2 regions of the Mycolicibacterium confluentis genome follow, and region 1 is predicted to be linked to the other one. Evidence: predicted binding sites of a transcription regulator. Region 1 holds the regulator's gene; the other holds the start of a gene.

Region 1 (16,218 bases):
CCATCGTCGGCAACGCCAAGCTGCCCGACCTGGCGCTGGACGCGCTGACGATGTTCGGGGCCATCGGCTACACGTGGGAACACGATATGCACCTGTACTGGCGGCGGGCGATCAGCCTGTCCGCGGCCAGCGGACCTGTCGGCCGGTGGGCGCGCCAACTCGGTGAGCCTGCGGCCCCCACCCGCGACTTCTCCATCGAACTGCCCGACGTCGAGACCGAGTTCCGGGCGCGCGTCGTCGAGATCCTCGACCACGCCGCGACCGTGGTCAACGACCAACCCGGCCGGCAGAGCCCGGACTACGCCAACCTCTACACCGGGGCGCAGCGCGATGTCCTGGCGGCCGCGGGCCTGTTGGCCCCGCACCTACCCGCACCCTGGGGCCTGGACGCCACGCCCGTTCAGCAGTTGATCATCACCGAGGAGTTCGACCGGCGACCCGAGGTCGTCCGCTCCTCGCTGGGCATCGCCGAATGGATCCTGCCGACGATCCTGGCCTTCGGGTCCGACGCGCAGCGCGCACAGTTCGCCGAACCGATCCTGCGCGGCACCCACGCCTGGTGCCAGCTGTTCAGTGAGCCCGGCGCGGGATCGGATCTGGCGGCGCTGAGTACGCGAGCCACCCGGGTCGACGGTGGCTGGCGTATCGACGGGCAGAAGGTGTGGACGTCCTCGGCGCACTGCGCCGACTGGGGTGCACTGCTGGCGCGCACCGATCCAGAGGCCCGCAAGCACAAGGGGATCGGCTATTTCCTGGTCGACATGACGACGCCCGGGATCACGGTGCGTCCGCTGCGTACGGCCACCGGCGACGCGCATTTCAACGAGGTGTTCTTCGACGACGTGTTCGTCCCCGATGACATGCTCGTCGGGGCTCCCGACGCCGGATGGTCGTTGGCCCTGGCCACCATGGCCAACGAACGCGCCGCGATCAGCGGGTACATCAACAACGACCGGGAGTCGGTGCTGCGGAACCTCGCAGACGGCCCCGGGGCCGACCGCGAGGCCCTGGTGCGCGCGCTCGGTGAGGTCCGCGCCGCCACCAATGCCATCGCCGCACTGAACCTGCGGGACACGCTGTCCCGGCTCGCAGGGCACTCACCGGGCCCCGCGACCAGCATCGCCAAGGTCGCCACCGGCGCCGTCCTGCGCCGGATCGGCACCGCCGCTGTGGAATTCGCGGGTCCTGCGGCACTGACCCATGGGGTCGGGGACACCGCGGTGGCCCACACGCTGCAGTTGCCCGCCGAGATCATCGGCGGCGGCACCCGGGAGATCCAGCTCAACATCATCGCCACCATGATCCTGGGATTGCCGCGGCGATGACGGGCGGTCCGGTCAGTCTCGCGGGGGCGTCGGACGAACTGCCCGAGTACAAGCGTGCGCGCCGCACCCAGATCGTGAACGCGGCCCTTGCCGCGCTCAAGGAGCACGACTACGAGCAGATCCAGATGCGCGACGTCGCCGAACGCGCCGACGTCGCACTCGGCACCCTGTACCGGTACTTCGGCTCCAAGGAACACGTCTACGCCGCGGTGCTTGCGGAATGGGCGCAACCGGTCTTCGTGGCCGACGACTCGGACTCGCGGCCCGCGGTGCAGCGTCTGCGCGCCAAGGTGCGAGCCATCGTCACGAGCTTCGAGAAACGGCCGGGGTTCTTCAAAGTCTGTCTCCTGCTGCAGAACTCCACCGACCCGGCCGCCGCGCAGATGATGGACGAGTTCGCCGAGGTCGCGACCCGCACCCTTGCGCACGACTTCTCGGCTCTCGGCGAGCAGGAGGCCCACGACGCCGCGGTGATGTTGTGGGGCATCATCAACACCGTGCTGTCGGCGGCGATTCTGCGCGGCCATCCGATGGCGCACGCCTATCGGATCAGCGAGGCGTTCGTGGATCTGGTGGCGCCGCGGTTTCCCGACGATCAGCGCGGGCGGTGATCCGCGGGGGTTCGTGGGCCCGCACCGGGGGAAGAGTGCCCGTGTACTTCTCCACCTGCACCAGCACGTGCGCACCGGTGCACCCGTGCGCCAGCGCAGAGGTTCCGACGTCGTCGGTGAGGACGTTTGGATTGCCGTGCGCGCACAGCGAATCCGGGTCGGCCGGATCGACGGGGTCATACCACGCGCCGGTGGCCAACTGAACCACACGCGGGCGCACACCTTCGTCGAGCACCACCCCGGCCAGGCACGCGCCGCGATCGTTGAACACCCGCACCACGTCCCCGGGCTCCAGCCCACGTTCCGTCGCGTCCTCGGGATGCATCCGGATCGGTTCGCGGCCAGCGACTTTCGACGCCTGGCTGGTGCGCCCGGCGTCGAGTTGGCTGTGCAGTCGGGAGGCCGGCTGGTTGGCCAGCAGGTGCAGGGGGAACTCGGCGGCCCGCGGCCCGCCGAGCCATTCGGCGGGCTCATACCAGCGTGGGTGGCCCGCACAGTCGGCGTAACCGAACCCGGCGATGGTGTCCGAGTGGATCTCGATGCGTCCGCTGGGCGTGGCCAGTCGATGCGCGGCCGGGTCGGCACGGAACTCCGACAGCAGTGTCAGCCCCTCCTCGACGGGCAGGTCCAGGTGGCCACGGGCCCAGAACTCGTCGAAGGTGGGGACTGAAAAGTCGAGTTCGGCGGCCCACGTGGTGTACATGTGCTCGAGCCATTCCCGTTCGGTGCGGCCGTCGGTGAACGCCTCGCCGAATCCCAGGTGGTGCGCGAGGGCGGCGAAGGTCCGGTGGTCGTTGCGAGCCTGGGCGTACGGCGGTGCCAGGGCGGGCATCGCGACCAGTCGGGGATCGTTGCGGGAACCCGAGAAGTCGTCGCGCTCATACGGTGTCGTGGAGGGGACGACGATGTCGGCGTGCTTGGCCATCGCGGTCCAGTACGGGTCGTGCACGACAACGGTGTCCACTCGGCTCAGTGCGCGCCGCAGGCGGGGAATGTTCTGGTGGTGGTGAAACGGGTTGCCGCCGGCCCAGTACACGCATCGGATGTCGGGGTAACGCAGGCGCTGGCCGTTGTACTCGAACATCTCGCCGGGGTGCAGCAGCATATCGCTGACCGCGGCCACCGGAATGAACGTCTGCACGGGGTTGGGGCCCTGCGGCAGGCGGGGCAGGCGGCACCGCACCGGCGGCAGGCCGGGCTCGTTCATGGACCCGTAGCCGTGGCCGAAACCGCCTCCGGGAAGACCGATCTGGCCGAGCATCGCGGCCAGTGTCAGGCCCATCCAGGGGGCCTGCTCGCCGTAGCGGGTGCGCTGCAGCGACCAGCTGACAGTGAGGATCGTGCGCCCCGCCGCCATCCGCCGGGCCAGGGCGCGCAGCGTGTCGGCGGGCACCCCGCTGATCTGTGCGGCCCACTCCGCCGACTTGGGCACGCCGTCGTCGTGGCCGAGCAGGTGCCCCTCGAACACGTCGTAGCCCGTGCAGAATTCGCGCAGGAACTCCTTGTCGTGCAGCCCCTCAGAGACCAGGGTGTGCGCCAGGCCGAGCATGATGGCCACATCGGTGCCCGGTACGGCGGCCAGCCAGTCGCAGGGCCCGACGACGTCGTCGCGCAGGGGGGAGACCGACACGATGTGCCCGCCGCGGGCGCGGAACCGCGCCAGCGCCTCGCGGGCCGGATGTGCCGTGGTGCCACCATCGTTGATCGCGGTGTTCTTGAGGCCGACACCGCCGAAGCAGACCAGCAGATCGGTGTGCTCGGCGATCACGTCCCAGCTCGTGGAGCGTTTGAACAGGTTGTCGTGCGTGCCCACCACGCGCGGCATGATCACGCCGGTGGCGCCGAGGCTGTAGGAGTGTCGCGAGAAGGTGTATCCGCCGAGCAGTTTCAGGAACCGGTGCACCTGGCTCTGTGCGTGGTGGAAGCGCCCGGCGCTGGACCAGCCGTAGGAGCCGCCGTAGATGGCCTCGTTGCCGTACCGGTCGACCACCCGACGCAGTTCGGTCGCGAGCACCTCGGTCAGCTCGGGCCACGACAGTTCGACGAACTCGTCGGAGCCGCGTGCCCCGGTGGGGCCGGGGCCGTGTTCGAGCCAACCGCGCCGCACCGCGGGGGCCGCGACGCGGGAGCGGTGCCGGATCGACCCGACCAGGTTGTCGAGCAGCGGCGACGGGTCAGTGTCGTAGGCCGGGGCGGTGACGGCGGTGATGTCGCCGTCGGCGACGTCGGCATGGAACGCACCCCAGTGGGTGAGGCTCATCGGTGCGGTGTTGCCGCGCGCACTCATGACTCCCGAGTCTAGGTGCGCAGGTCGGCAGCCCGATTCCCGACCAACCACCCGGTTGGTATATCGTCGTGCGCAAGATTCGCAGTTTGATCAAACCCGCCCCGGAGGTCCCCGTGAGCAACGCCGTGAAGTTCCAGCGCACCCTGTTCGAGCCCGAGCACGATCTCTTCCGCGAGTCGTACCGCGCCTTCCTGGACAAGCATGTCGCGCCGTACCACGAGCAGTGGGAGAAGGACAAGATCGTCGACCGAGGTGCGTGGCTCGAGGCCGGCAAGCAGGGCTTCCTCGGCATGGCGGTGCCGGAGGAGTACGGCGGCGGCGGCAACGATGACTTCCGCTACAACGCGGTGATCGCCGAGGAGAACACGCGCGGCCGCTTCAGCGGACTGGGCTTCGCGCTGCACAACGACGTCGTGGCGCCGTACCTGCTGCGCCTGTGCACCGAGGAGCAGAAGCAGCGTTGGCTGCCCGGGTTCTGCTCCGGCGAACTGATCACCGCGATCGCCATGACCGAACCGGGCACCGGAAGCGACCTGCAGGGCATCAAGACCCGCGCCGTCAAGCAGGGCGATCACTACATCCTCAACGGCTCGAAGACCTTCATCACCAACGGCATCCTGTCCGACCTGGTGATCGTCGTCGCTCAGACTGACCCCGAGAAGGGCGCGCTGGGCTTCTCGCTGCTGATGGTGGAGCGCGGCATGGAGGGCTTCGAGCGCGGTCGCCACCTCGACAAGGTCGGCCTGGAGGCCCAGGACACCGCCGAGCTGTCCTTCACCGACGTCAAGGTGCCCGTCGAGAATCTCCTCGGCGAGGAGGGACAGGGCTTCGTCTACCTGATGCAGAACCTGCCCCAGGAGCGCATGACGATCGCGATCTCGGCCGCCGCAGCCATGGAGGCGGTTCTCGAGGAGACCATCCAGTACTGCAAGGAGCGCAAGGCGTTCGGCAAGCCGATCGGCAGCTTCCAGAACAGCCGGTTCGTGCTGGCCGAGCTGGCCACCGAGACCACCGCGGTGCGCATCATGATCGACGAGTTCCTCAAGATGCACACCAAGGCGCACCTGTCGGCCGAGCAGGCCGCGATGGCCAAGTGGTACGCCACCGAGGCGCAGGTCAAGCTCATCGACCGCTGCCTGCAGTTGCACGGTGGCTACGGCTACATGCGCGAGTACAACGTTGCCCGCGCCTGGTTGGACGCCCGTGTGCAGACCATCTTCGGCGGCACCACCGAGATCATGAAAGAGATCATCGGGCGCAGCCTGGGCGTCTGATCCGGCGCTCTTTCAAGAGCGAAGAGAATAACCGTCCCGTATCGAAACCGTGCTTTCGGGTCCCGGATGCATGTTATTTACGTTACGTATGGGTATTCTGTGCCGGATGAGGTTGGCCCGTCTTCGACTGTGCCCTGAATTCGGGCTGGTCCTCGCAGGCTGACGATGCAGATGGCAGGGTCGGAAAGCGCGGGGTGAGTCGATGACACGGCAGTGGAAACGATTCGGGGGAATCGGTCGAACGGCGTTGGGAATTGTTCTCGCTGCCGCCGCGGTCGCGCTTTTTGCGCCGACTGCGCATGCGTCACCGGAAAGTGACGCCACGGACGCGATCAATGCGGCGTTCGACGCCGCCGGTGGAGACGCGTCGACCCTGGGCCCGCGGGATGGCGGTGTCTATGCCGTGGGCCCGGGTTTCGGGCAGAACTTTGCCGGTGGGGCGATCTTCTTCTCGCCAGCAACCGGTGCGCGAATCATGCACGGCGCCATCCTGGAGAAGTACCGCGACCTCGGCGGACCCGCGGACAGTGATCTGGGCTTCCCGAACATCGATGAGGGTCCGGGCCGGATCAGCCCGGAGAGCCGTAACAGCACGTTCAGCGCCGCTGACAACCCCGTGATCTTCTGGACGCCGGAGACCGGCGCCTGGGTGGTGCGCGGTGCGATCAATGCCGCGTGGGACAAGCTCGGTGGCTCGGCTGGCGTCCTCGGTGTCCCCATCGCCGACGAGACGTACACCGGCGACGTCATCTCGCAGCGGTTCACCGGTGGTCAACTGTCGTTCGACACCGGCACCAAGGTCTTCACGACCGAACCGGCCGACCTTGCCGGACAGCTTGTCGGCCTTGAGATCCCGTCCGACGCGGCGTCGGCGATCGCGACCGCCTGGCGTGCCGCCGGCGGGTCCTCAGGACCGCTCGGGGTCAAGGCCGGGGAGCAGTACGCCATCGGAGACGCTGGGGCCGGACAGAACTTCTCCGGCGGCAAGGTGTTCTACAGCCCGGAGACGGGCGCCCATGCCGTTTCGGGGGACATCCTGGCCAAGTACGAGTCGGCCGGTGGTCCCACCGGAGACTTCGGTCTTCCGGCCGGCGGTGAGGCCGACGGCGGGGTGCCGGACAGCCGGATCCAGGTCTTCTCCGCGCCGGACAATCCGACGATCTTCTGGACGCGGGAACACGGTGCTGTCATCGTGCGCGGCGCCATGAAGGCCGCGTGGGACAAGCTGGGCGGCGCCACGGGTGCGCTCGGCGTCCCCACTGGGGATCAGAACACCGAGGGCGGGATTGTCACGCAGAAGTTCAGCGGTGGCGAGCTCTCGTGGAACAGTCAGGACAACACCTTCACCTCCGATCCCGCGAACCTGGCGCAGTCGCTGGGCGGGCTCGAGATACCGGACGCACCCGTGCCGAGCGCCCCGCCCGCGGCCCCCGAAGGTGAGACGGACAGCGGAATCACCTGGCAGAGCTGGTGGCTGTGGTGGATCATCCCGGTCGCCCTGCTGCTGCTGGGTTCGGTGTACGCCTTGGTCGCGATGCGCAGGCGCCGGTCCGCGCAGCACGCCGACTACGACGACGAGGACGACGACGAGGACGAGGGCCCCGACGCCGGGTACGAGCCCGGCTACGACTCGGGGTACGAGCCCACGTACGAGAAGAGGTTCGGCGAGGCCCGCGACGACGAGAACGGTTGGTCGCGCCGCACGGACTTCGGCGAGCACGACGACGACGCCTACCTGCCGCCGGTGTCGCGGCCTGCGTGGGGCGAAGAGACCACGTCGCTGCCCCGCCTTGCACCACAGGCCGACGACGACGACGGTCTGTTCACTCATCGCGGCGCCCACGAGTCGGCCGACGCGGTCGAGGACGACGAGGACGATCTCGACGCCGACACCGCTCCGACCCGGGTCATCAATGTTGGTGACGATCAGGCCGGACGCCACGCCGCACACGATGTGGGCGACCAGTCCTGGTCCTCGCAGCCGGACGACGACGACGACTACCTGCCGGGTCCGGGCTCGCTGTTCGCGCCCGTCTACGGCGCGGCGCCGCCGCCCGCGCGCAGCTTCGAGGCGCCGCCCAGCCGGTACGTGTCGCAATACGAGCAGGACTATCAGCAGGACGTCAACGCCGGCTACCAGGAACCGGAACGCGGCTACCAGGAACCGGAACGCGGCTACCGGGAATCGGACTACGAGGAGCCGGACTACGGCGACCAGGGCCAGCGCGACGAGGACGCCGTGGTCGTGTCGGGCGAGGCCGAGGACGAACATGCGGAGGTGGCCGCACCGCCGGCCATCCATCTGCCGCTCGACGACCCGCATACGGCGCCAGAGGGCTATCCCGTGAAGGGCAGCATGCGAACGGGGCGCTACCACGTACCGGGATCACCCGGCTACGACGAGACGGTCGCCGAGATCTGGTTCGCCAGCCCGGAATTGGCTGAGGCGAACGGGTTCAGCCGCGCCGACTGACCGCGTTCAGACCGCGGCTCAGATCTTGCGGATGACGGTCACGACCTTGCCGAGAATGGCCGCGTCGTTGCCCGGGATCGGGTCGAACGCCGGGTTGTGGGGCATCAACCACACCTGACCCGCGGTGCGCTTGAAGGTCTTGACCGTGGCTTCGCCGTCGATCATCGCGGCCACGATGTCACCGTTGTCGGCGACATTCTGCTGGCGTATGACGACCCAGTCGCCGTCGCAGATCGCGGCGTCGATCATGGACTCGCCGACCACCTTCAGCAGGAACAGCGAACCCTCGCCGACGAGTTCACGCGGCAGCGGGAAGACATCCTCGACAGCCTCCTCGGCGAGGATGGGGCCGCCAGCCGCGATCCGTCCCAGCACGGGCACGAACGTGGGTTCCGGCAGGGCGTCGGATCCGGCCACGTCGGTCGCCACGGCGTGCGCAACATCATCAGCGCCACGGACGTCCACCGCGCGGGGGCGGTTCGGGTCACGGCGCAGATAGCCCTTGCGCTCAAGGGTGCGCAGTTGGTGGGCCACCGACGAGGTCGACGTCAGGCCCACCGCGTCGCCGATCTCGCGGATGCTCGGGGGATAGCCCCGTGTGGTCACCGAGGCCCGGATGACCTCGAGGATGGTCCGCTGCCGCTCGGTGAGAGCAGGGTCGAGCGCGCCTTCGCGACTGGTCGCGGGTGAACTGCTGCCGTTCTCGGTGTCAGCCATGCGTTCGAATGTAGTCCCGCAGGGGGCAAGAATCAAACATGTGTTCGAGGCGTGTCGCCATCTGTCCTGCTGGTGCCCCTGTGGCCGGTGATGTTGGTGTGGCGAGGACTCGTCGCGGCGGCCTGGAGCGATTTTTTGTCGGAGGCCCGTTCTATCGTTCGGCTACGGTTCGATCACATGTTCGGTTTCAGACTTCTAGTCGAACACATGATCGATTATATTCGAACACAGGAGCGAACGCATGGACCGCCCGCAGCGACCGAAAGGACCGGACATGACCCACACCAGCGTGTACCCGAGGACCGCATCGGCCTTCTGTGAAGACAGGTGGCCCGCCCCCCGGACGTCCCCGGGCGTCGACGCACCGCGGCGCCCTCGGAGCGGCAGCGGCGTCGCGGGACGGCCCGCACCGGCGCGACCGGCGGCCATCGCGCCGCGCTACCGCGGTACCGGAGTGCGGGTGTCGCGCGCTCCCCATGCCCGCACGCCCGGGCGCCGGATCACGCCGTTGACCCTGGTGGGCCTGGCCTTCACGGCCGCGCTGATCACGATGTGGCTCGGCGTGGTCGCGCAGTTCGGTGAGGCCGCGCACGCCTCGGCCCCGGTTCCGGATCGACTGGCAGTGGTGCAGGTCCGGTCGGGGGAGACGCTGGCCCACGTGGCCGCCCGGGTGGCGCCGGATGCCCCGGTGAACAGCGTGGTGGACCGCATCCGTGAACTCAACGAGCTCGAGTCCGGGGCGCTGGACGCCGGCCAGACGCTGATCGCGCCGGTCGCCTGACAGCCGTACGTTCGAATTCAGGTGGCGGACAGTCATGATCGTCGTGGACTTCGGTGCCCTGGCCGCTGAGCGGCGCACCCAGGTAGTCTCTGAGTCGTTGGGGTCATCCCACAGGCGGCACGACGAAGGAGCGGGCATGCACTGTCCTTTCTGCCGGAATCCTGACTCGCGTGTCGTGGACTCCCGGGAGACGGACGAAGGCCAGGCCATCCGTCGGCGCCGTTCCTGTCCGGAGTGTGGGCGCAGATTCACCACTGTCGAGACGGCCGTGCTCGCCGTCGTGAAACGCAGCGGGGTCACTGAACCGTTCAGTCGGGAGAAGGTGATCAGCGGCGTGCGCCGGGCCTGTCAGGGGCGCCAGGTGGACGATGACGCGCTCAACCTGCTCGCCCAGCAGGTCGAGGACGCGGTCCGGGCCGCAGGTCCTGAAGTTCCGAGCAACGAGGTTGGTCTCGCGATTCTGGGGCCGCTGCGGGAACTCGACGAGGTCGCCTACCTCAGGTTCGCCTCGGTGTACCGGTCTTTCACCTCGGCCGACGACTTCGAACGCGAAATCGAGGCCCTGCGTCAGCACCGCGGGGTCTCCGCGGGTTGACCCTGGCGTTCCTGCTGTCCTGGGGCAGTTTCAGTCGACGCGCCGAATGCCGTCGTTGACGGCGGCGCCGGCAACCTGCACCCAGCCCTCGGGCGACCACGTTGTCTCGATGCGCGAACCCTGGCCCTGCGTGATGCGCAGGTCCCGGCTGAGGTAGTCGGTGATGCGCACCGCCGCAGCGCCAGTGGCCTCGTCCTCGACGATGCCCAGATGTGGCGCGAACATCCGGGAGCGGATCTCCCCGGCATCCCGGTCGGTCCACGTCCACAGATAGTGCTCGACGTCGTCGGTGTAGTCGGCGGGATCGGCCGCCATCAGTTCGTCGACCGAGTCCAGATCATGGATCGCGAACTCAGGCGCCCATTCGGAGCGTGCGCTGATTGAGGTGAGCCTGTCAGGGCCGACGTCGTAGTTGACCTGAACGATCCCGGCTGCGGTCTGCAGCGTGTGCACGGGTGTCCCGATCTCCTTGAGCCACCACGATGCACCCACGGTCGGGTGGCCCGCGAACGGCAATTCGGTTGTCGGCGTGAAGATCTGCACCTGTGCCGTCGCCGCGCCGGCAGCCGGGATGTGGACGTAAATGGTTTCGCTGTAACCTAATTCAGCGGCAAGGGCCTGCCGGTCCTCGGGCGCGACGGTCCTCGCGTCGACCACGCCGAGTGGGTTGCCGTAGTTGCCGTCTGAGTCGGTGAACACCCGAAGCACCGTGACGTCGATACCCATGTCCCGACTGTACTGGGCAGTGACGCGGATTTGGTCTGGATCCTCGGCGACGGTCTCAGGTCGCCGAACGCTCGTCGTGACCCATCGCGTCGAGGACTGCGACCTTGGTGTCGGACGTGCCGGTGAGGGTGGATTCGGTGATCCCGGACCGCAGGAGTTCCCGCAGTGCGGCCTGGTCGTATTCGGCCGGTGCGGTGGTGTCGATGAAGCGCTCGACGACCTCGACGAAGCGGTCGGGGTCGTCGTGGAACGGAAAGTGGCCTGAGCGTGGGAAGATCTCGAGTTGTGAGCCGGGCATGGCGGCGTGCGCCATGCGGGCATGGGCCACCGGGATGACGACATCCTGGTCACCCCAGATGAGTTGCACAGGAACCGATTCCGTCAAATAACACCGGTCGAGCATCGTCACCACCTGGCCACGCCAGTCAACAACGGCACGCAGGGTGCGGGTGAAGGCCGACGATGCGGTCGGTTCGGGCAGGTCGCGCAGGATGCGCAGCACATCGGGCAGGTCGCGCCCGACACGAGTGGATCCGAGCACCGCGCCCGCGGCCTTGCCGAATGCCTGCAGCGCGGGCAGCACCATCGGCAGTCGCAGCAGTCCCAGCGCCTCGCCGCCCAACGGCAGGGAGGCCATCCGCAGCGCCACGTTGACGTCCTTGGTCACACCGCCTGCCCCGACCAGGATGAGACGCTCCAACAACTGCGGGAACTGATAGGCGAACTGCATGGCGACTCCGCCGCCGAGGGAATGACCGATGACCGTGACGCGCTCGATGTCGAGCACGCTGAGTAGGTCGCGCATGCCGTTGGCGTAGGCCGCCACCGAATAGTCGGCTCGCGGCTTGTCGGACTGCCCGTGGCCCAGGAGGTCGGGCGCGATCACCGTGAATCGTTGGGCGAGCTTGGCGTGCACGGTGTCCCACGTCGTCGAGTTGTCGCCGATGCCATGGATCAGCAGCAGGGCGGGACCCGTTCCGGCGATCCGGAACGCCCGCCGGTAGCCGTGGATCGTGCGGTATTCGAGCGTGGGGGAGAGCTCGCGCACCGACCGGAGGTTCGGCTTCTGTGGGCTCATAACGCCAACCTCGTCGTCGGGCCCGGTGGGGCGTTGTCTCTACGGCCCGCCGTCGTGTTTACAGCGTGCCGTCGTCGTCCCGGAACGGATCCCGATTCTTCTCACCCGCCTGCTGGGCGAGGAAGCGCTCGAACTCAGCTCCGAGTTCGTCCCCGCTTGGCAGGTCCTCGTCGTGAGCCAGCAAAGATCGATTCTCTTGGGCGGCGACGAAAGCATCGTACTGACGCTCCAGCGCGCTCACCACTTGAGCGACCTCCGCACTGGCCTCGACCTGTTCATCGATTTTGGTGCGGACGTCGGCCGCCGCCGCCGTGAGCGCCGCGGTGGGCAGGTCAAGCGACGCGCTGCGGGCAACTTCCTCGAGCAGCGCCTGCGCTGCGGCCGGGTAGTCGGTCTGCGCCAGGTAGTGCGGCACGTGGACCGTGAACCCGACGACTTCGTGGCCGTGCTGGGCGAGGCGGTACTCGAGCAGGCTTGAGGCGCTTCCGGGCACCTGGACCTCGCCGACCCAGGGCGTGTGCTCGGTGATCAGATCGCCGTTGTTGCTGTGCGCGGTCATCGTGATCGGCCGGGTGTGCGGCACCGCCATCGGAATGGCGCCCAGCCCGATGGTGCGCCGCACGTCGAGGCGTTCGGCGAGAAGTCGGACCGCAGTGATGAACCGCTCCCACTTGAGATCGGGCTCCAGTCCCGCCAACAGCAGGAATGGCGTCCCGGACTCGTCGTGCAGCGCGAACAGCGAGAGTTCGGGATCCTCGTAGTCGGAGAAGTGATCGGTCTTGAACGTCATCAGCGGGCGGCGCGACCGGTAGTCGAGAAGTTCGTCGATCGCAAACGACGCCACGAGTTCGGTGTCGAGGTGATCCTTGAGGTGCTTGGCCGCCAGCCGAATCGCGTGGCCCGCATCGGAGAAGCCCTCAAGGGCGTGGATCAGCACCGGCCCCTGGCCCTCGTTGTTGACCAGTTGCGGCGCGGGGAACTCCAACTCGTACATACCGGTCTGCTCGGGTTGGTTCGGACCTGGTACGTGCGCCATTGTTCGCCTCCTCGTCACTGCCTGAACGCTGCGTGGTCATTCAGGGTTCAAGTGTCCCTCACATTGTCGGACGTGCCAGCGGCGGCACGGCCTCACAGCGGTGCAACGCCTCCGCTGGTGGCGAAAATCCCTGGTCGGGCGTAATTTCGCCCACCGATGAATAGGAGGTGACGTCAACTCCGGTACAACTGCAGGGCCCGCAGCTTGTTCATCACATCCAACGCGGCGACCTTGTACGCCTCGGAGAAGGTCGGGTAGTTGAAGACCGCGTCGACGAGGTACTCGATCGTCCCGCCGCATCCCATGACGGCCTGGCCGATGTGCACCATCTCCGTCGCGTTCGTGCCGAAGATGTGCACGCCGAGCAGTCGCAGGTCGTCGGTGGACACCAGCAGCTTGAGCATGCCGTAGGAGTCGCCGGCGATCTGCCCGCGCGCGAGTTCGCGATACCGGGAGACACCGACCTCATAAGGCACGGCGTTCCTCGTCAGGTCCACCTCCGTGGCGCCCACGTAGGACACCTCGGGAATGGAGTAGATGCCGATCGGCTGCAGTTCCATCATGCCTTTGGTCGGTTCGCCGAATGCGTGATACGCCGCGAGCCTGCCCTGTTCCATCGACGTCGCGGCCAGTGCGGGGAATCCGATGACGTCGCCGACGGCGTAGATGTGGTCGACCTTGGTGGTGAAGTTGTCGTCGACGTGGATCCGCCCGCGCGCGTCGGCCTCCAGGCCCGCCTTGGCGAGGTCGAGGTGATCGGTCTGCCCCTGTCGGCCCGCCGAGTACATGACGGTCTCGGCCGGAATCTGCTTACCGCTGGCCAATGTCGTGACGGTGCCCGCGGCCCCGACGTCGACCGCGGTGACCTCCTCGCCGAATCGGAACGTCACGGCGAGGTCCCGCAGGTGGAAGCGCAGGGCCTCGATGATCTCCGGATCGCAGAACTCGAGCATCGAATTCCGCTTCTCCACGACGGTGACCTTGGTGCCGAGGGCGGCGAACATCGAGGCGTACTCGATGCCGATGACCCCGGCGCCGACCACGACCATCGACGTCGGCAGCGTCTTGAGGTCCAGGATGCCGTCAGAGTCCAGGACCCGGTGCTCGTCGAACTCCACACCGGCCGGGCGTGCCGGCTTGGTGCCGGTGGCCAGGACGATGTATCGGCCGCGGACCGTGATCCGCTCGGCGCGGCTGGGATCGTCGACGGAGATCGTGTGCTCGTCTTCGAATCGGCCGTGCCCCGTGTACAACTCGACGCGGTTGCGCAGCAGCTGTGAGCGCACCACCTCGATCTCCTTGCCGATCACGTGCTGGGTGCGGGCCAGCAGGTCGGCCGGGGTGATCTTCTCCTTGACCCGGTAGCTCGCGCCGTAGAGCTCACGCTGGGTCATGCCCGTCAGGTAGACGACGGCCTCGCGGAGTGTCTTCGACGGGATCGTGCCGGTGTTGACGCACACGCCGCCGAGCATCGTGCCGCGCTCGACGACGGCCACAGACTTGCCGAGTTTGGCCGCGGCGATGGCGGCGCGCTGCCCACCCGGTCCCGAACCGATGACGACGAGGTCGTACTCCTGCATCGAGCCCATACCCGCGTGTTTACGCCGGGAAATGGCGTCGAACGTGCCGGCGACGTCAACTCCGCGTGAACATTTCGCACCCGCCCGGTGTCCACAGTTGCGAGTTCGTCCACAGGTCACCTCCGATCCGCCGCCGTTGGACGCGTGCTGACGGTGTCCATTGGGACGGTCGAGCACATGACACCTCGCCGCGACTTCAACCTCACCCATCCCGGTTCGCTGATCGCCGCCATTCCGGCGGTGCTCGGCTTCGTCCCCGAACGCTCGCTGGTCATCGTCGGCATCGACCGCGGAGAGATGGGCGCCGTGCTGCGCATCGACCTCTCCGACGCACTCGCAGGCGGAGTGGGCCACCTCGTGGAGGTCGTGGCCTCCAGCGGGGCTGATGCGGCCATCGCGGTCATCGTGGACGACGCGGGGTCGGACTGCGCGTCGTGTGGCCAGGACTATGCGGGCCTGTGTGCCGCGCTGGACGATCGCCTCGACGCCGTCGACATGACGCTCATCGACGCGCACGTCGTCGACAGGATCGCGGCAGGCGGCCGGTGGCACTGCGCCGACGGCTGTGGGGCCGGCGGTGCCGTCGACGATCCGGCCGCCTCGCCGCTGTCGATGGCTGCCGTGCTCGACGGGCGCCGGCTGTACGCCAACCGCGACGAGCTCGAGTCGGTCATCGCCACGGACCTCGACCGCGACGCCGCCGGCATCGCGCGGGCTGTGCAGGAGCTGGACGATGGACCGCGCCTCGGCGATCAGGACGGCAGGGGCGTTCAGCGCAAGGCCGTCCGGGGAATCATCGCGGCGGCCCGCAGGGTTGCGCGGGGGAAGACCCTGAGCGATCCGGAGGTGGCCAGGCTGGCGTACGACCTGACCGACCTGACTGTCCGCGATGCGGCGTACGCCCTGGCGGTCGGTTCGTCGGCGGATGCGGCCGAGCAGTTGTGGGTGTACCTCGCGCGAGTCCTGCCGCCGCCGTGGCGCGCGGAGGCGCTGACGTTCGTCGGGTTCTTCGCCTACGCCCGCGGAGATGGGCCGCTGGCCGGTGTCGCGTTGAGTGCCGCACTGGGCATCGATCCAGCGCACCGCATGGCCGGCATGCTCGACAGTGCGCTGCAGGCCGGAATGCGGCCCGACAAGATCCGCGATCTGGCGACGACGGGGGCCGGCCTCGCACGCGACCTCGGCATCACCCTGCCGGGTGAGCGAGGCCAGGATGTCAGACCTTCTCGACCTTCACGGCGTGCGCCATCTCGTGCGGCAGGTCGACGTTCTCGTGGCCGGGAATGACGATGGTCACCCCGCCCGCAGGGCTGATCTCCGCCGTGACACGGGCGTTGGGCACCACACCGGCATCCTTGAGCCTGCTGATCAGACCCGTGTCACCCTGCACGTGCTCGGTGAGTTGGCGCACCACGACGGCCACCGGCGACCCGGCGGGCAGTTCGGTGAGGCGCACCAGGTTGTAGTCCTCGAACCCGCCGATCGAGCCGATCCCGAGTTCCGACAGGCCCGGAATGGGGTTGCCGAACGGTGACACCGTGGGATTGTCGAGGACGGCCACGAGGCGCCGTTCGACGTTCTCGCTCATGACGTGTTCCCACTTGCACGCCTCGGCGTGCACGTCCTCCCACGGCAGGCCGATCACATCGACCAACAGGCGCTCGGCCAGGCGGTGCTTGCGCATGACCGCGACAGCCAACGCGCGGCCCTTCTCGGTGAGTTCGAGGTGACGATC
Region 2 (16,218 bases), 670 kb from region 1:
CGACGGGTTCTGGCGTTGACCTCGGCCCAGTGGGACATCACCGACCCGTCCTGCGCGCCCGCACTGACCAGCGATGATGTGGTGATCAACTGTGCGGCCATGACCAACGTGGACGCCGCGGAGGGTGACCCGGACCGGGCCTTCGCGGTCAACGCCGCCGGTGCGGGCCACGTCGCGGGGGCGTGCGCGCGGGTCGGTGCGCGTGTGGTGCACATCTCCACCGACTACGTCTTCAGTGGCGACTTCGGCGGTGCCGCCCCTCGGCCCTACGAACCGGATGACGCGGTGTCTCCACTGTCGGTCTACGGGCACAGCAAGCTCGCGGGAGAGCACGCGGTGCTCGAAGCGGTGCCGACGGCCACGGTGGTGCGGACGTCGTGGGTGTACACCGGCGCCGACGGACCGGACTTCGCGGCGGTGATGGCGCGCCGGGCGCGGGCTGGCGAAGCAGCAGAGGTCGTCGACGACCAGATCGGCTCGCCGACCTACACCGGGGACCTGGTCACAGCCCTGCTGCAGATCATCGACGACCGTCTGGACGCCCGCGTGCTGCACGCGGCCAACGCGGGCGCGACCAGTCGATATGAGCAGGCCCGCGCGGTCTACGCCGCGGTGGGGGCGGACCCCGATCTGGTGCGTCCGGTCAGCACCGACCGGTTTCCGCGGCCCGCGGCCCGGCCTGCCTATTCAGTGCTGGGCTCCCGGCTGTCCACCGCGGCGGGGCTCACGGCGCTGCAGCCCTGGCCAGAGGCCGTCGCTCAGGCTCTCGCCGAGGCATGACCGTTCGCCAGCTACCCTTTCTGCCGTGACCGACGAACTGCCCGTGGTGACGGTGACCTATTCACCGGGTACGCATCTCGAGCGGTTCCTGTCTTCGCTGACCGTGGCCACCGACCGACCCGTGCAGGTCGTGATCGCCGACAACGGTTCGGATGACGGGGCCCCTGAGGCCGCCGTCGAGCGCTATCCCAATGCGCGCCTGCTGCACACGGGCGGCAACCTGGGTTACGGCACCGCGGTCAACCGCGGAGTCACGGAGTTCGGCTCGCAGGCCGGCGAGTTCATCGTGATCGCCAACCCCGACGTGGTGTGGTCGCCGGGCAGCATCGACAGCCTGATCGAGGTCGCGCGACGCTGGCCCAGGGCCGGTGCGGTGGGACCGCTGATCCGCGACCCCGACGGCTCGGTGTACCCGTCGGCGCGGCACCTGCCCAGCATCATCCGCGGCGGTATGCACGCCGTCGTGGGACCGTTCTGGAAGAACAACCCGTGGACGGCCGCCTACCGGCAGGACCACGAAACGCCGAGCGAACGCGCGGTCGGCTGGCTTTCGGGATCGTGCCTGCTGGTGCGCCGATCGGCGTTCGAGGACATCGGCGGCTTCGACGAGCGCTACTTCATGTACATGGAGGACGTCGACCTCGGTGACCGCCTCGGTCGGGCCGGATGGCTCAACGTGTACGCGCCGTCGGCCGAGATTCTGCACGCCAAGGGGCATTCGACGGGCCGCGACCCGGCCCGGAATCTGGCGGCGCACCACGACAGCACGTGGACCTATCTGTCCGACAGGCACACGGGGTGGCGGAATGCACCGCTGAGGTGGGCGATGCGCAGCGCGCTCACCGTACGATCAGGGCTCGTCGTGCGCCGCTCACGGCGAGAGATGAGGAGGCGGAACACATGAGCGACTTCGATCCCAAGAAGGTGGATGCCGTCGTCCTCGTCGGTGGCAAGGGCACCCGGCTTCGGCCGTTGACGCTGTCGTTGCCCAAACCGATGCTGCCCACCGCGGGCTTCCCGTTTCTCACGCACCTGCTCTCGCGAATCGCGGCGGCGGGCATCGAACATGTGGTGCTGGGCACGTCTTACAAGGCTGCCGTGTTCGAGAACGAGTTCGGTGACGGGTCCAAGCTGGGTCTGCAGATCGAGTACGTCTTCGAACCCGAACCCCTGGGCACCGGCGGCGGCATCGCCAACGTGTCCGAGAAGCTGCGCCACGACACCGCCGTGGTGTTCAACGGCGACGTGCTGTCGGGCGCGGATCTCGGTGAGCTTCTGCAGTTCCATCACAACCATGACGCACAGGTGTCGATGCACCTTGTGCGAGTGAGCGATCCGCGGGCCTTCGGGTCGGTGCCGACCGACTCCGACGGCCGGGTCACGGCCTTCCTCGAGAAGACCGATGATCCGCCGACCGATCAGATCAACGCGGGCTGTTACGTTTTCGACCGCGAGATCATCGATCGAATCCCGCGTGGCCGCGAGGTCTCGGTGGAGCGCGAGGTCTTCCCGGCGCTGCTCGCCGATGACGTGAAGATCTGCGGTTACGTCGACGCCTCCTACTGGCGGGACATGGGCACGCCCGAGGATTTCGTGCGTGGCTCCTCGGATCTGGTCCGCGGGCTGGCGCCGTCGCCGGCACTGGGCGGCCATCGCGGGGAAAGCCTTGTGCACGACGGTGCTTCGGTGGCGCCGGGTGCGGTGCTGGTCGGCGGTACGGTCGTGGGCCGTGGCGCCGAAATCGGCCCGGGTGTGCGACTCGACGGCGCGGTGATCTTCGACGGCGCGCGGGTCGAGGCGGGGTCGATGATCGAACGGTCGATCATCGGTTTCGGCGCGCATATCGGACCGCGGGCATTGATCCGTGACGGCGTGATCGGCGACGGCGCGGTGATTGGTGCCCGTTGTGAGCTGCTGCGCGGTGCTCGGGTGTGGCCCGGGGTGGTGTTGCCCGACTGCGGGATTCGCTACTCCAGCGACGTCTAGCTTTCCCGCGACCGCCCGTGTCTGTACGGGTTTTCGCGGCGTGTCGCGTACCAATGCGGGCGCTCACCGGTTGGGAACGGGCCGCTCAAACTAGCCCAGCGCTCGGGCGCGGGACACCAGATGCGTCAGCGCGTCGTCGGTGCCGGGCGGCAGCGCATCGACGGGCCACCACTGCAGATCCAATGACTCGTCACTGATTGCCGGCGTGGCCCCTGCCGGCGCGTAGGCAGTGAACTGCATGTCCAGATGCCTGGTGGGCACGCCCAGCGAGCAGGTCAGCGGATGGACGTGCAGCGCGGTGAGATTCGGGTCGATGTGCAGGCCCGGCATGCCGGACTCTTCGGTGCCCTCGCGCAGTGCGGCCGCGACGATGTCGGCGTCGCCTGCCTCACAGTGTCCGCCCAACTGCACCCAGCGCCCCAGTCGGGGATGCAGCGTGAGCAGCACGTGCTCGCGGGCGTGATCCAGCACCGCCACCGAGGCCGTGATGTGCCCGGGTGCGCACGCACGCTGGCACGCGTCCTCCCGCGCCAACACGAATGCAAGCACCGCGTGCCGCAGCGTGTCCTGTGCGGGATCGGGTGCGGCCCAATCGGTCAGCGTCGCAATAACGGACTCTCGCAGCGTCATCGCTGCACCAGCAGGTCGTCGGTGGGGACGGGTTCGCGGGGCCCGGGCGGCTCCTCGTCGGGATGATGGCCGATCGCGATGGCGCCCAACGGCTCCCAGTCGGCGGGCAGATCGAGTTCAGCGCGCACGTCGTCGGCGGCGAAGATCGTCGACCCGATCCAACAGCTGCCGACCCCACGCACCGCCAGTGCGACGAGCAGCGCCTGCACAGCCGCGCCGACCGCGACCGTGAACATGGTGTGCTCGGCGGCGGTGCGGGCAGCGTCGGGGTACTGGTGCGCGCCGTCGGGGACCATGAACGGGATGACGACTTCGGGTGCGTCATAGAGGATCTGGCCGCGGGCAACACGACGTTCGACAGAGTCGGGATCGCGGCCGTCGGCGGTCAGATCCGCGCGCCATCGTTGACCGAGCCGGTCCAGCAGGGCGGTGCGCCGCTCGGCGTCCCGCAACCAGACGAACCGCACGGGACGCGTGTGATGCGGTGCGGGTGCGGTGAGTGCCTCGGCGACCGCGCTCTCGATGAGTTCGGGGTCGACGGGATCGTCGGCGAACGCCCGCACCGAACGTCGCAGCAGTTGGGCCTGGCGGCGGCCCAGATCGATGGCCTCGGCCGTGCCGAGCCAGAACAGGTCCTCCTCACCCGCACGCACCAGTCGGCGCCCCGTGGACCCGTCGTCGGCCAGATTCAGGCCGCGCACCACGGCGACCGGGATGGCGGTCAGCTTGCCCTTCACCAGGTCTGCCGCCGCGGCGACCTCGTCGGCGACGGCGACCTCGGTGACCAGGAGTTCGTTTCCGTGGGTGTCGTTGGCGCCCGCATAGCCGTACAGCACCGACAGCCCGGCCGAGCCGATGGCGACATCGGTCTGACCGTTGCGCCACGCCCGGCCCATGGTGTCGGTGATGACCACGCCGACGGTCACGCCCAGTCGTTCACTCAGCGCGGTGCGCAGCCTGGCCGCGCTCGCGTCGGGATCGACGGGCAGGAGAGCCAACTCGTCGCTGCCGATGTTCGAGCCGTCCACGCCCGCGGCCGCCTGGACCAGTCCGTAGGCGTTCTCGGTGATCAGGGTGCGGCCCTTACGCGCGAGGACCCGGACGGCTTCGGCGTCGATCAGCCTGCGCCGCAGCGCGTCTCGCTCGTCGGGATCCGTGGGTGCCGGCACGATGCGGCCCTCGCACTTCGAGACCACCTTGCTGGTGACGACCACAATGTCGCCGCCGCGCAGCCACGGTGCCGAGTTCGCGATGGCCGCCGCGAGGTCGTCGCCCGGGCGGAAGTCGGGAAGGCCTGCGACGGGAAGGATCTCGACGGCAGCGGCCGCGCCGTGCTCGACGGTCACGGCGCGTCCAAACCGACGAGTTCCAGGCCCGCGCGGACCATCGCCGCGGTGGCGTCGGGGTTGGTCATCAGCAGCGGAACCGACCGCACGGTGACTCCGTCGAGCGCCGCGTGGTCGCCCTCGTGCACCAGCCAGCCGTCGAGGATGCCGGTGCCGGACCGGGCGCCGTAGTGCTCTCCGACCGCCTGAGAGGTGGACTCGACGCCGATCACCGACAGGCACTCGTCAGCCATACCGCGCAACGGCTTTCCGCCGATGATGGGGGAGTATCCGACGACCGGGGCGGAGGTGGAGCGCAGCGCCCCGCGGACGCCGGGGATCGCGAGGATTGCGCCGATGCTGACGACGGGGTTGGAAGGGGCCAGGAACACCACGTCGGCGTCGGCGATGGCCTCGCTGACGGCGGTGGTGGCCGCGGCCTTCTCTGCGCCGACGAACGCGAAGCTGTGTGTGGGCACTCCTGCCCGGTAGCGCACCCACCACTCCTGGAAGTGGATGGCACGCCGATCTCCGGACTCGGGGTCGGTGATCACGACGTGGGTCTCGCAGCGGTCGTCGGAGGCCGGCAGCAGGCGCGCGCCGGGCTGCCAGCGCACGCACAGCGCTTCGGTGACGTCGGACAGCGGATACCCGGCCCGCAGCATCTGGGTGCGTACCAGGTGGGTCGCGAGGTCGCGGTCGCCCAAGCCGAACCAGTCGGGCTGCACGCCGTAGGCCGCAAGCTCCTCCTTGGCGTTCCAGGTCTCGTTGCGATGCCCCCAGCCCCGCTCGGGGTCGATGCCGCCGCCGAGGGTGTACATGCAGGTGTCGAGGTCCGGGCAGATCCGCACGCCGTGCATCCAGGCGTCGTCGCCGATGTTGACCACCGCGGTGAGTTCATGGGCCGGTGATTCGCCGTCCGCAAACTGCCCCAAGCCCAGCAATCGCTGAACGCCCAACAGGAAGCGGGCGCCGCCCACTCCGCCAACCAGTACGGTGATCCTCACATCGAACGAGACTAGGCGGTGTACCCGAGCTGGCACCCAACTGGTGTGTGCCGTTTGACACGCAGAAATCTCAGTGCGATTACTCACACGACACGCCCAGGCAACGCCACGCCGAATTCCCGGAAATTGGTGGTATGAATTTCGACCTCAGCGCTTGACCCCAGCAGCTAACACGTGTCTAATCACATCAGTGTCATTTCAAGGTTGGCCGGCCGGTTCCGGTGTCGCAGACCGAGATTCGATCGTATGTTCGAATGGAATGGCCACAGAACAACAGTGGGCGACATTTCACGAATTGACGAACAAAAGGTGAGGAGGCGGAACATGTCCTATGAGCACCTCTACGGCTCATTGGGAAGTGCACCGCACACCAACACGGACTCGGTCTCGGTGGGCGCGGCGGGCCGTCCTCACTTGAGTTTGGTGCCAGACGATTTCGCGTCGGCACCGGCTACCGAGGACGATGAGTGGCAGGAGCGGGCGCTCTGTGCGCAGACGGATCCAGAGGCCTTCTTCCCGGAGAAGGGCGGATCCACCCGCGAAGCCAAGCGCATCTGCTTGGGCTGCGAGGTGCGCGATGCGTGCCTCGAGTACGCGTTGGCCAACGATGAACGCTTCGGCATCTGGGGCGGTCTGTCCGAGCGTGAGCGTCGACGGCTCAAGCGCGGCATCATCTAGCAAACTTTGAGAGGTCGGCCCGCGGATCGCGGGTCGATTGGGGGTCAGTTTCTGCTCGCCCGTCTCGGCACGAATCCCGCTGTGACCATTCACACCGGCGGAACGTGGCGCCTGAGGCGGGCGTTTCGCTGTTCAGGACCGATGTGCAGCGACCGAGACGTCAATCCTCGTCGAAAGACGGGTCGATGACCGACGGTTCCACCCCCAGATAGGTGGCGACTTGGGCCACCAGGATCTCGTGCAGTACGTCACCGAGTTCAGTGGTGTCCTTGGCGCGACGTTCTATCGGCTTGCGGAACAACACGATTCGCGCGCGGGTGGCGTTTCCGCGGACGTCGACACCAGCCGGCATGAGCCTGGCCAGCGCGATCGGGCCGTCGGCGATGACCTCGGGCGGGAACTGAACGTTCTCGGGATCCCGTGGTGAGATGCGCGGAATCTCGTCGACCGCGATGTCCAGCGCCGTCAGGCGCTCCTGCCACGTGCGCTCGATGGGCTCATAGGCCTCGAGGACGGCCATGTCGAAGCGTTCGGCCCGACTGCGCCAGCCCGGAACCGTCGGTGGCAGCAACGGACCGCGCACTTCCCGGCCATGCCGCGTCGATCGTCGGCGTGACCGGCTACGCCCAGAACTGCGGGAATCGGCCATCGGCTGATGTTATCGGGCGCGCAGAAGTGGTCGGGTAACGGTTCGGCAGCGCCGCGTCGTGTGCGCGTGTCCGACGCGACCGAACGGAATCCGCACGATAGCCTCACGGAGTGAATGTTCCCCGTCGCTGCTGCCGGCCCGGGTGCCCCCATTATGCGGTGGCGACGTTGACGTTCGTCTATGCCGATTCGACAGCCGTCGTGGGGCCGCTGGCCACTGTGCGCGAGCCGCACTCGTGGGATCTCTGCGTCTCCCATGCCGGGCGCATCACCGCGCCCCGGGGGTGGGAGTTGGTCCGGCATTCGGGACCCCTGCCAGCGCAGCCCGATTTTCCCGACGAAGACGACCTGGTGGCCTTGGCCGACGCTGTCCGCGAAGGACGCGAAGCCCCGGCCCGGACGGTGCCCGTCGCAGGGTTCTCCGAACCCACCGGGCACCAGTCCGCCTCGCACACCGGAGCCGTCCTGGCTCCGCCTCCGCACCGCGCGACCGGTGTCGGGCGCCGGCGTGGACACCTGCGCGTTCTGCCCGATCCCAGCGACTGAAGTCGCGGCCCGCACGCGATTCGACAGCCGAGTCGCACTGCGCCGCGACCGCTAGGCTGGCAGACAACGTTCTGGTTTTCGTAGGCGGCGTCACAGCCGTCGTGTTCTGTCAGGAGTTCTCCATGTCGGGTTCCCCCGGTTTCGCCGCGGACGCGGTCAACAGCGTCATCAAGGCGTACGACGTTCGGGGGCTGGTGGGGGAACAGCTGAACGCGGAGTTCGTGGGTGCGGTCGGCGCGGCATTCGCGCGGTTGGTGCGGGGTGACTCCACTCAGGTCGTGATCGGATACGACATGCGGGCGAGTTCGCCCGAGTTGGCCGCGGCGTTCGCCGACGGAGTCATGGGGCAGGGTCTGGACGTCGTGCGGATCGGACTGGCATCCACCGATCAGCTCTACTTCGCCTCCGGGCTGCTGGACTGTCCGGGCGCGATGTTCACCGCGAGCCACAACCCGGCCGCATACAACGGCATCAAGCTGTGCCGCGCGGGGGCCAAGCCGGTCGGGCAGGACACCGGGCTTGCCGCCATCCGCGACGACCTCATCGCCGGCGTGCTGGGGTACGACGGGCCCGCGGGAACGGTCTCCGACCGCGACGTGCTCGCCGACTACAGCGCGTTCCTGCGCTCGATCGTCGACGTCACCGGACTGCGCCCCCTGCGGGTGGCGGTGGACGCGGGCAACGGTATGGCGGGCCACACCGTGCCGGCCACGCTCGACGCGATCGACGCGCTCACCGTGCTGCCGCTCTACTTCGAACTCGATGGCACGTTCCCCAATCACGAGGCCAACCCCTTGGACCCCGCGAACCTGGTCGATCTCCAAGGGTTCGTCGTCGCTCAGGGTGCCGACATCGGCCTGGCGTTCGACGGGGACGCGGACCGGTGCTTCGTCGTCGACGAACGGGGCCGCCCGGTGTCGCCCTCGGCGGTCACGGCCCTGGTGGCCGCGGGTGAACTCGGCCGCGAGATCGGCGCCACGGTCATCCACAACCTGATCACGTCGCGGGCAGTGCCCGAACTGATCGTCGAACGTGGTGGCACACCGGTCCGTTCGCGCGTCGGCCACTCCTACATCAAGGCGCTGATGGCCGAGACCGGGGCGATATTCGGTGGGGAGCATTCCGCGCATTACTACTTCCGGGACTTCTGGGGTGCCGACTCCGGCATGCTTGCGGCACTGTATGTCCTTGCTGCGCTTGGACGTTCAGATCGCCCGCTGTCGGAGCTGACCGCCGACTACCAGCGCTACGAGGCTTCCGGCGAGATCAACTTCACCGTCCGCGATGCGCCCGCCTGCGTGGAGGCGGTGCTCACGACGTTCGGCACGCGCATCCAGTCGATCGACCATCTCGATGGTGTGACAGTCGATCTCGGAGAAGGGGCCTGGTTCAACCTGCGCACCTCCAACACCGAACCGCTGCTGCGCCTCAACGTCGAAGCCCGCACTGCCGACGAGGTCGCCGCGATCGTCAGCGACGTGGACGCCGAAATCGCGGCACTCGAGTCAGCGGCTGAGGCGGTTCCGTGAACGCCACCCGCGCCTCCGTCGACCTCGACGACGCATCCGGCCTGATCGCCGCCGACCGCGACGGTCTGCTGCGTGCGGCGTCGATGGCGGGTGCTCAGGTGCGGGCGACTGCCGCGGCCGTCGAGGAGGGCGTGCTCGATCCACTGCGCGGCGAGCGCCCCCGCTCCCTGATCTGGGTCTCGGGCCGCGGCACCGCTGAGTCTGCGGGGGTGATGCTTGCGGCCGTCCTCGCCGGTGTCACCGCCGAGCCGATCGTGCCTGTGTACGAGGTGCCGCCGTGGATCGGACCCCTCGATGTGCTGGTGGTAGCCGGTGACGACCCCGCGGACCCGGTGCTGGTCGCGGCCGCCGCGACAGGCGTGCGTCGCGGCGCCCGGGTGGTCGTCGTCGCGCCCGCGGAGGGGCCGCTTCGGGACGCATCCGCCGGGCGCGCGGTGGCGCTGTCCCCGCGCGTCTGGGTACCTGACGAGTTCGGCCTGTGCCGGTATCTGGCCGCGGGCCTGGCCATCGCCCAGGCCGTCGACCCCGCCGTCCATGTCGATCTCGCGGCGCTGGCCGACGACTTGGACGCAGAAGCGCTGCGCAACAGCGCGGCGCGAGAGATCGTCACCAACGCCGCGAAGTCCCTTGCGGATCGGATCGGCGGCCGCGGTACGGCGTTCGTGGGCGACAGTCCTGCGACGTTGGCGCTGGCCCGCCACGCCGCTTCGTTCTTCCTGCGGGTGACGGGAGAACCGGTGGCTTCCGGTGGACTCGCGGATGGGTTGGTGGCACTGCGTTCGGCCGCGGCGACGGGCGGCGGCGCCGACCCCGTCGACGCCTTGTTCCACGACGAGGAACTCGACGGGCCGCTGCCCGCGCGTCTGCGGATCGTGGCGCTGACGCTGGGCGCGGAGCGGTCGGCCGTGGTCGCCCGGGTCGCGGGATTCGACGACGTCGACGTCGTCGGCGCACAGGACGTGCCGGACCTGGCTGGCGATCCCACCGCACTGGCCCATGGCAGACCAGAACAGCAGCTGGCTACGCTCGCCGTTCGGCTGGAGATGGCAGCCGTGTATCTGCGTCTGGCTGGGGGCTGAGGACACCAGATGGGGACTGAGAAGACACAGGGGATCGAGTAGTGGACCTGTTGCGCGGGGCGATACGGACATACGCATGGGGATCGAGAACCGCAATCGCGGACTTCACGGGCCGGCCGGTGCCGGCGCCCCATCCTGAGGCCGAACTGTGGCTGGGTGCGCATCCGGCCGACCCGGCCTGGGTGCAGACACCCGACGGAGAGCACAGCCTGTTGGATGCGCTGCGTGCGGACCCGGAGGGACAACTCGGGTCCGCGGTGCGGTCGCGCTTCGGCGATGTGCTGCCCTTTCTGGTGAAGGTGCTGGCCGCCGATGAACCGCTGTCGCTGCAGGCGCATCCGAGCACCGAACAGGCCGTCGAGGGGTTCGCCCGTGAGGACCGGCTCGGCGTGCCGGTCAACTCGCCCGTGCGCAATTACCGCGACCGAAGCCACAAACCCGAGATCCTGATCGCCCTTGAGCCTTTCGACGCGATGGCAGGTTTCCGGCCGGCGGCCCAGACCATCGAACTGCTGCGCGCACTGGCGGTCTCCGAACTCGATCCGTACGTGGCGCTTCTGTCCGGGGGTGCCGAGTCCGACGGCCTGCGCGCACTGTTCACCACCTGGATCACGCTGCCGCAGCCCGAACTCGACGTCCTGGTGCCTGCGGTCCTCGAGGGTGCGATCAACTACGTCCAGTCGGGCGCAACGGAATTCGTCGCCGAGGCCAGAGCGATCCTGGAACTCGGTGAACGGTATCCCGGAGACGCCGGGGTGCTTGCGGCGCTGCTGCTGAACTGCGTCCACCTCGAAGCCGGTGAGGCCATCTACCTGCCGGCGGGCAATCTGCACAGTTATCTGCGGGGCGTGGGTGTTGAGGTGATGGCCAACTCGGACAACGTCCTTCGCGGTGGATTGACGCCCAAGCACGTCGACGTCCCGGAACTGCTGCGCGTACTGAACTTCACTCCGGCCACTGCCGACGATCTGCATCCTGGAATCGAGCGGGATGGGATCGAGTGCAGCTATCTGACCCCGGCCGATGAGTTCGCGGTGTCAGTCCTGCACCTCGACGGCGCCGACCTCGGACACGAGGTGGATGCTCCCTGCCCGCACGAGGGCCCACAGATCCTCATCTGCTCGCAGGGCGAAGTGGACGTGGTCGCCAAGTCGGGTGAGTTGACGCTCGAACGTGGCTCTGCGGCTTGGGTGTCGGCGGACGAGGGACCCATCCGGCTGGTTGCCGCCCGCGCCGCGACGCTGTTCCGCGCGACGGTGGGGATCTAGCCGCCGTCGGCGACGGCGACGGGCACGTCTGCGGGTCGATTGCGGCGCTCGGCCATCCACGCGCGCATGTTGTGCCGCACCGCACGCCCCACCAGTCGGGGAGACGGGCGCAGGTAGAGGCTGTCGAGCAGGCTGGTGCGCCGCAGGAACCACTCGGCGAGAACGGGATCGGTCTCGGCAGCGCCGAGGAACTGGTCGAACAGCCCGAACATCGGCCCGTACCAGCGCGGATGCTCACCCTCGGCATTGTGGCCGACGTAGTCGGCGACGGCGTTCATGGTCCACACCGGGAACGTGCTCCGCGCGGTGCTGCGCGCCAATCTGTTGACCACATCGCCGCCGCTGGCGAGCACGGACCGCAGGTTCGCGGCTTGAATGGTGCTCAGGGTGACTCCCTGCCCGTAGGTCGGGTTCATGCTGACCACGGCATCGCCGAAGGGGAAGATGCCCTCGGGCATGCGGTCGAGTTTGTCGTAGCGCCGCCACCTGCTGACGGGGTAGCGGTGAAAGTTCATCTCGCCCACCGGTTCTCCGGCGCGCAGCGCAGTGCTGATGTGCGGTGGCAGCACCGTGTCCGCCAATTCGTGGATGCCATCGAGGTCCTTGGGCGGTTCGGCCTTACCCACACCGAAGGCCGTCACGGTCCAGACGCCGTCCTCGTGGAACAGCATGCCCATGCCGAGCGGTCGGTCGTGGCCGGCGCTCATCAGGACCATCTTCTCGGACATCATGCCGTCGGGGATGCGCACGCGATGCGAGGCGTAGGTGACGCCGATCTTGACGGAGTCTTCACGAGGACGTTCGAAACCCCACTCCTGCAACCACACCGGAAGTCGGCTGCCGCGGCCGGAGGCGTCCACCACAAGATCGGCGTCGATGGTCTCACCGTCGTCGAGCACGACACCCGTGACCCGACCGGCGGCCTGGTCGAACCGCGGATGGGCCACGCCGCGGTTGACGAGTTCGACCTGGGGCAGCTCGGTGGCGCGGCGGCGGATCTGCCATTCCAGCTGAGCACGGCTGGGCACGTAGGCGGTGTACGTCGACTCCAGGGTCCTGCCGGTGCCGAGCACGTGGCCGGCCGCCGAGAAGTGGATCGAGTCGGGATCGTTGCGCACGACGGGCACGCCCGCGGCCACCATCTCGTCGAGGATTCCTGGGAACAGCTTCTCGAGTTCCTCGCCGCCGCGCGCCATCAGCAGATGCACATGCTGGCCCTGCGGGATCGCGCTGCGGTTGACGGGTTGGTCGGGCAGTTCGTCGCGTTCGAAGAGTGTCACGCGATCGCAGTGGTCGGACAGGACACGGGCGGCGCACAGTCCGGCGATGCTCCCGCCGATGATCACTACATGCTTCGGCTGGAGTTTGGGTGTCCTGGTCATCGATGGCCACCGTAGTGGGTAGATTGCCGAAACCGGGCCAATTCGAGAGGTGACGAACCTGTGACGACGCGCTGGCGAACAAAGTCTGTCGAGCAGTCGATCGCGGACACCGACGAACCGGGTACCCGGCTTCGCCGTGATCTGAGCTGGTGGGATCTCACAGTTTTTGGTGTCGCCGTGGTTGTCGGCGCGGGCATCTTCACGGTCACCGCGTCCACCGCTGGCAACATCACGGGACCGGCCATCTCCGTGTCGTTCCTCCTTGCCGCCGTGACGTGCGGGCTGGCGGCGCTGTGCTACGCCGAATTCGCCTCCACGCTGCCCGTTGCGGGCAGTGCCTACACGTTCTCCTATGCGACCTTCGGTGAGTTTGTCGCGTGGATCATCGGATGGGATCTGATTCTCGAGTTCGCGATCGGTGCGGCCGTGGTGGCCAAGGGATGGTCGTCGTATCTGGGCACGGTGTTCGGTTTCTCGGGCGGCGTCACCCCGGTGGGTCCCGTGAACGTGGACTGGGGCGCGCTGCTGATCGTGGCGGTGGTCGCGACGCTGCTGGGACTGGGCACCAAGCTGTCATCGAACTTCTCGGCCGCCGTCACCGCGATCAAGGTCGCGGTGGTGCTGCTCGTCGTGGTGGTCGGCGCGTTCTACATCAAGGCCGCCAACTACACGCCATTCATCCCGCCCGCGGAGGCAGGCGGGGAGTCCGGTTCGGGTGTCAACCAGTCGCTGTTCTCACTGCTGACCGGGGCCGAGAGCAGCCACTACGGCTGGTACGGGCTGTTGGCCGGCGCGTCGATCGTGTTCTTCGCGTTCATCGGCTTCGACGTCGTCGCGACGACCGCTGAGGAGACCAAGAACCCGCAACGTGACGTGGCCCGGGGCATCCTGGCGACGCTGGCCATCGTCACGGTCTTCTACGTCGCCGTGTCGGTGGTGCTGACCGGGATGGTGCCCTACACCGAGTTGAAGTCGGGGGAGCACGGGCAGGCCAACCTGGCGACGGCGTTCGCCGCCAATGGCGTGGACTGGGCGGCCACGGTGATCTCGATCGGCGCGCTCGCCGGGTTGACCACCGTCGTCATGGTGCTGGTGCTCGGCCAGTCGCGCGTGATCTTCGCGATGGCGCGGGATGGCCTGCTGCCGCGGCAGTTGGCCAAGACCGGCCCGCACGGAACCCCGGTGCGCATCACCGTGATCGTGGCGGTCCTGATCGCGGTCGCCGCATCGGTGTTCCCGATCGACAAGCTCGAGGAGATGGTCAACGTCGGGACGCTGTTCGCGTTCGTGCTCGTGTCGGCCGGCGTGATCGTGCTGCGTCGGACCAGGCCCGATCTCAAGCGCGGGTTCCGGGTGCCGTGGGTGCCGGTGCTGCCCATCATCTCGATCGTGGCCTGCCTGTGGCTGATGCTCAACCTGACCGCGCTGACCTGGATTCGCTTCCTGATCTGGATGGCGCTCGGCGTGGTCATCTACTTCGCCTACTCGCGGCGGAACTCGGTGCTGGGGAAGCGGTTGGCCTCCGGTGAGGTGCCGCCGCAGTAGTTCCTGCGGCTGGGGCGCGCGACACCCAGCGTGCACTGACGTACGGGTTGGGGCCCGAAATGTGTACGTGGCTGCACGGTGGGCGGGAAACGGCTGTGCTCCCTGCCAAGCACACGGCCTGACAGGCTCTGCAATGCAAGAAACACCCAGCTCACGCCCCGTCATGCCTGCATCGGGTTTACAAAAAGGCATCCAATGTCTAGACAGGCGACAAACAACCGCATATAGTCCAGGTATCGACGTGACCGCTCTCACAAGGAGGTGCCCCGTGACATCGCTGGAAGCCAATCCCGAAGTCTGGCGCGACAAGAAACGCCACCTATGGCTGATGGGCCTGATCGCGCCCACCGCACTGTTCGTGATGCTGCCGCTGGTGTGGGCGCTCAACAATGCGGGCTGGCACGTCGCGGCCATGGTCCCGTTCTGGATTGGCCCGATCCTGCTCTACGTCCTGCTGCCACTGCTGGACCTCAAGTTCGGCCCCGACGGCCAGAACCCGCCGGACGAGGTGATGGAGCGACTGGAGAACGACAAGTACTACCGGTACTGCACCTACGTCTACATCCCGTTCCAGTACGCCAGCGTGATCTTCGGCGCCTACCTGTTCACCGCGTCGGACCTGGGTTGGCTGGGCTTTGACGGCGGGCTGAACTGGGCCACCAAGATCGGCCTGGCGCTCTCGGTCGGTGTGCTGGGCGGCATCGGCATCAACACCGCGCACGAACTGGGACACAAGAAGGACTCGCTGGAGCGCTGGCTGTCGAAGATCACCCTGGCGCAGACCTGCTACGGCCACTTCTACATCGAGCACAACCGCGGCCACCACGTGCGCGTCGCCACCCCGGAAGACCCGGCGTCCGCGCGCTTCGGTGAGACGTTCTGGGAGTTTCTGCCGCGCAGCGTGTGGGGCAGCCTCAAGTCGTCGTGGGAGTTGGAGGCCAAGCGCCTGGACCGGGCCGGCAAGAGCACGTGGCACTGGTCCAACGACGTGCTCAACGCGTGGGTGATGTCGGTGGTGCTCTACGGCGCGCTGATCGCGGTGTTCGGCCTGGCTCTGATTCCGTACATCGTCATCTCGGCGGTCTTCGGATTCACGCTGCTGGAAACCGTGAACTACCTCGAGCACTACGGCCTGCTGCGCCAGAAGACCGCCAGCGGGCGCTACGAGCGCTGCACCCCTGAGCACAGCTGGAACTCCGATCACATCGTGACCAACCTGTTCCTCTACCACCTGCAGCGGCACAGCGATCACCACGCCAATCCGACCCGGCGCTACCAGACGCTGCGCAGCATGGACGGCGCCCCGAACCTTCCCAGCGGATATGCGTCGATGATCGCGCTGACCTACTTCCCGCCGCTGTGGCGCCGCGTCATGGACCAGCGCGTGCTCGCGCACTACGAAGGCGACCTGAGCCGGGTCAACATCCACCCGCGCGTGCGCGAGGCGGTGCTGGCGAAGTACGGGCGGTCCGAGGCGACGGTATGAGCAGTTACCGCTGCCCTGTCTGTGACTACGTCTACGACGAGGCCGAAGGTGCTGCGCGGGAGGGCTTTCCGCCCGGGACGACGTGGGACGCGATTCCCGACGACTGGACCTGCCCCGACTGCGGGGTGCGCGAGAAGATCGATTTCGAACTGACAGGGGTGACCCAGTGAACGACTACAGGCTGTTCGTGTGCGTGCAGTGCGGATTCGAGTACGACGAGGCCAAGGGCTGGCCCGAGGACGGCATCGCGCCGGGAACCCGGTGGGACGACATCCCCGACGACTGGAGCTGCCCCGACTGCGGCGCGGCCAAGTCGGACTTCGAGATGG

What was found. The regulator LexA, encoded in region 1, represses DNA repair genes until DNA is damaged. The targets are predictions, from matches to a motif close to CGAACANNTGTTCG.
Region 2: cofD (2-phospho-L-lactate transferase) is a predicted target of LexA. The motif match lies at 5,968-5,981, and genes of this name have one in related genera.

What each region holds. Positions count from the first base shown of each region.
Region 1 covers NZ_AP022612.1:2,975,221-2,991,438, reverse strand. The annotation lists gene G6N34_RS13880 (acyl-CoA dehydrogenase family protein) at 1-1,325, shown strand, start outside; gene G6N34_RS13875 (TetR/AcrR family transcriptional regulator) at 1,322-1,936, shown strand; gene G6N34_RS13870 (molybdopterin guanine dinucleotide-containing S/N-oxide reductase) at 1,875-4,223, opposite strand; gene G6N34_RS13865 (acyl-CoA dehydrogenase family protein) at 4,337-5,497, shown strand; gene G6N34_RS13860 (sunset domain-containing protein) at 5,700-7,970, shown strand; gene lexA (transcriptional repressor LexA) at 7,989-8,687, opposite strand; gene G6N34_RS13850 (LysM peptidoglycan-binding domain-containing protein) at 8,962-9,468, shown strand; gene nrdR (transcriptional regulator NrdR) at 9,605-10,063, shown strand; gene G6N34_RS13840 (PhzF family protein) at 10,094-10,789, opposite strand; gene G6N34_RS13835 (alpha/beta fold hydrolase) at 10,845-11,867, opposite strand; gene G6N34_RS13830 (proteasome assembly chaperone family protein) at 11,926-12,903, opposite strand; gene sthA (Si-specific NAD(P)(+) transhydrogenase) at 13,077-14,492, opposite strand; gene G6N34_RS13820 (DUF4192 domain-containing protein) at 14,661-15,770, shown strand; gene G6N34_RS13815 (iron-dependent transcriptional repressor DtxR) at 15,700-16,218, opposite strand, start outside.
Region 2 covers NZ_AP022612.1:3,642,125-3,658,342, reverse strand. The annotation lists gene rfbD (dTDP-4-dehydrorhamnose reductase) at 1-780, shown strand, start outside; gene G6N34_RS17215 (glycosyltransferase family 2 protein) at 806-1,684, shown strand; gene manB (mannose-1-phosphate guanylyltransferase ManB) at 1,681-2,766, shown strand; gene G6N34_RS17205 (NUDIX hydrolase) at 2,857-3,396, opposite strand; gene G6N34_RS17200 (coenzyme F420-0:L-glutamate ligase) at 3,393-4,742, opposite strand; gene cofD (2-phospho-L-lactate transferase) at 4,739-5,728, opposite strand; gene G6N34_RS17190 (WhiB family transcriptional regulator) at 6,053-6,406, shown strand; gene G6N34_RS17185 (metallopeptidase family protein) at 6,567-6,989, opposite strand; gene G6N34_RS17180 (DUF3499 domain-containing protein) at 7,166-7,600, shown strand; gene G6N34_RS17175 (phosphomannomutase/phosphoglucomutase) at 7,723-9,129, shown strand; gene G6N34_RS17170 (TobH protein) at 9,126-10,208, shown strand; gene manA (mannose-6-phosphate isomerase, class I) at 10,250-11,476, shown strand; gene G6N34_RS17160 (FAD-dependent oxidoreductase) at 11,473-12,858, opposite strand; gene G6N34_RS17155 (amino acid permease) at 12,919-14,403, shown strand; gene G6N34_RS17150 (alkane 1-monooxygenase) at 14,732-15,889, shown strand; gene G6N34_RS17145 (rubredoxin) at 15,886-16,059, shown strand; gene G6N34_RS17140 (rubredoxin) at 16,056-16,218, shown strand, end outside.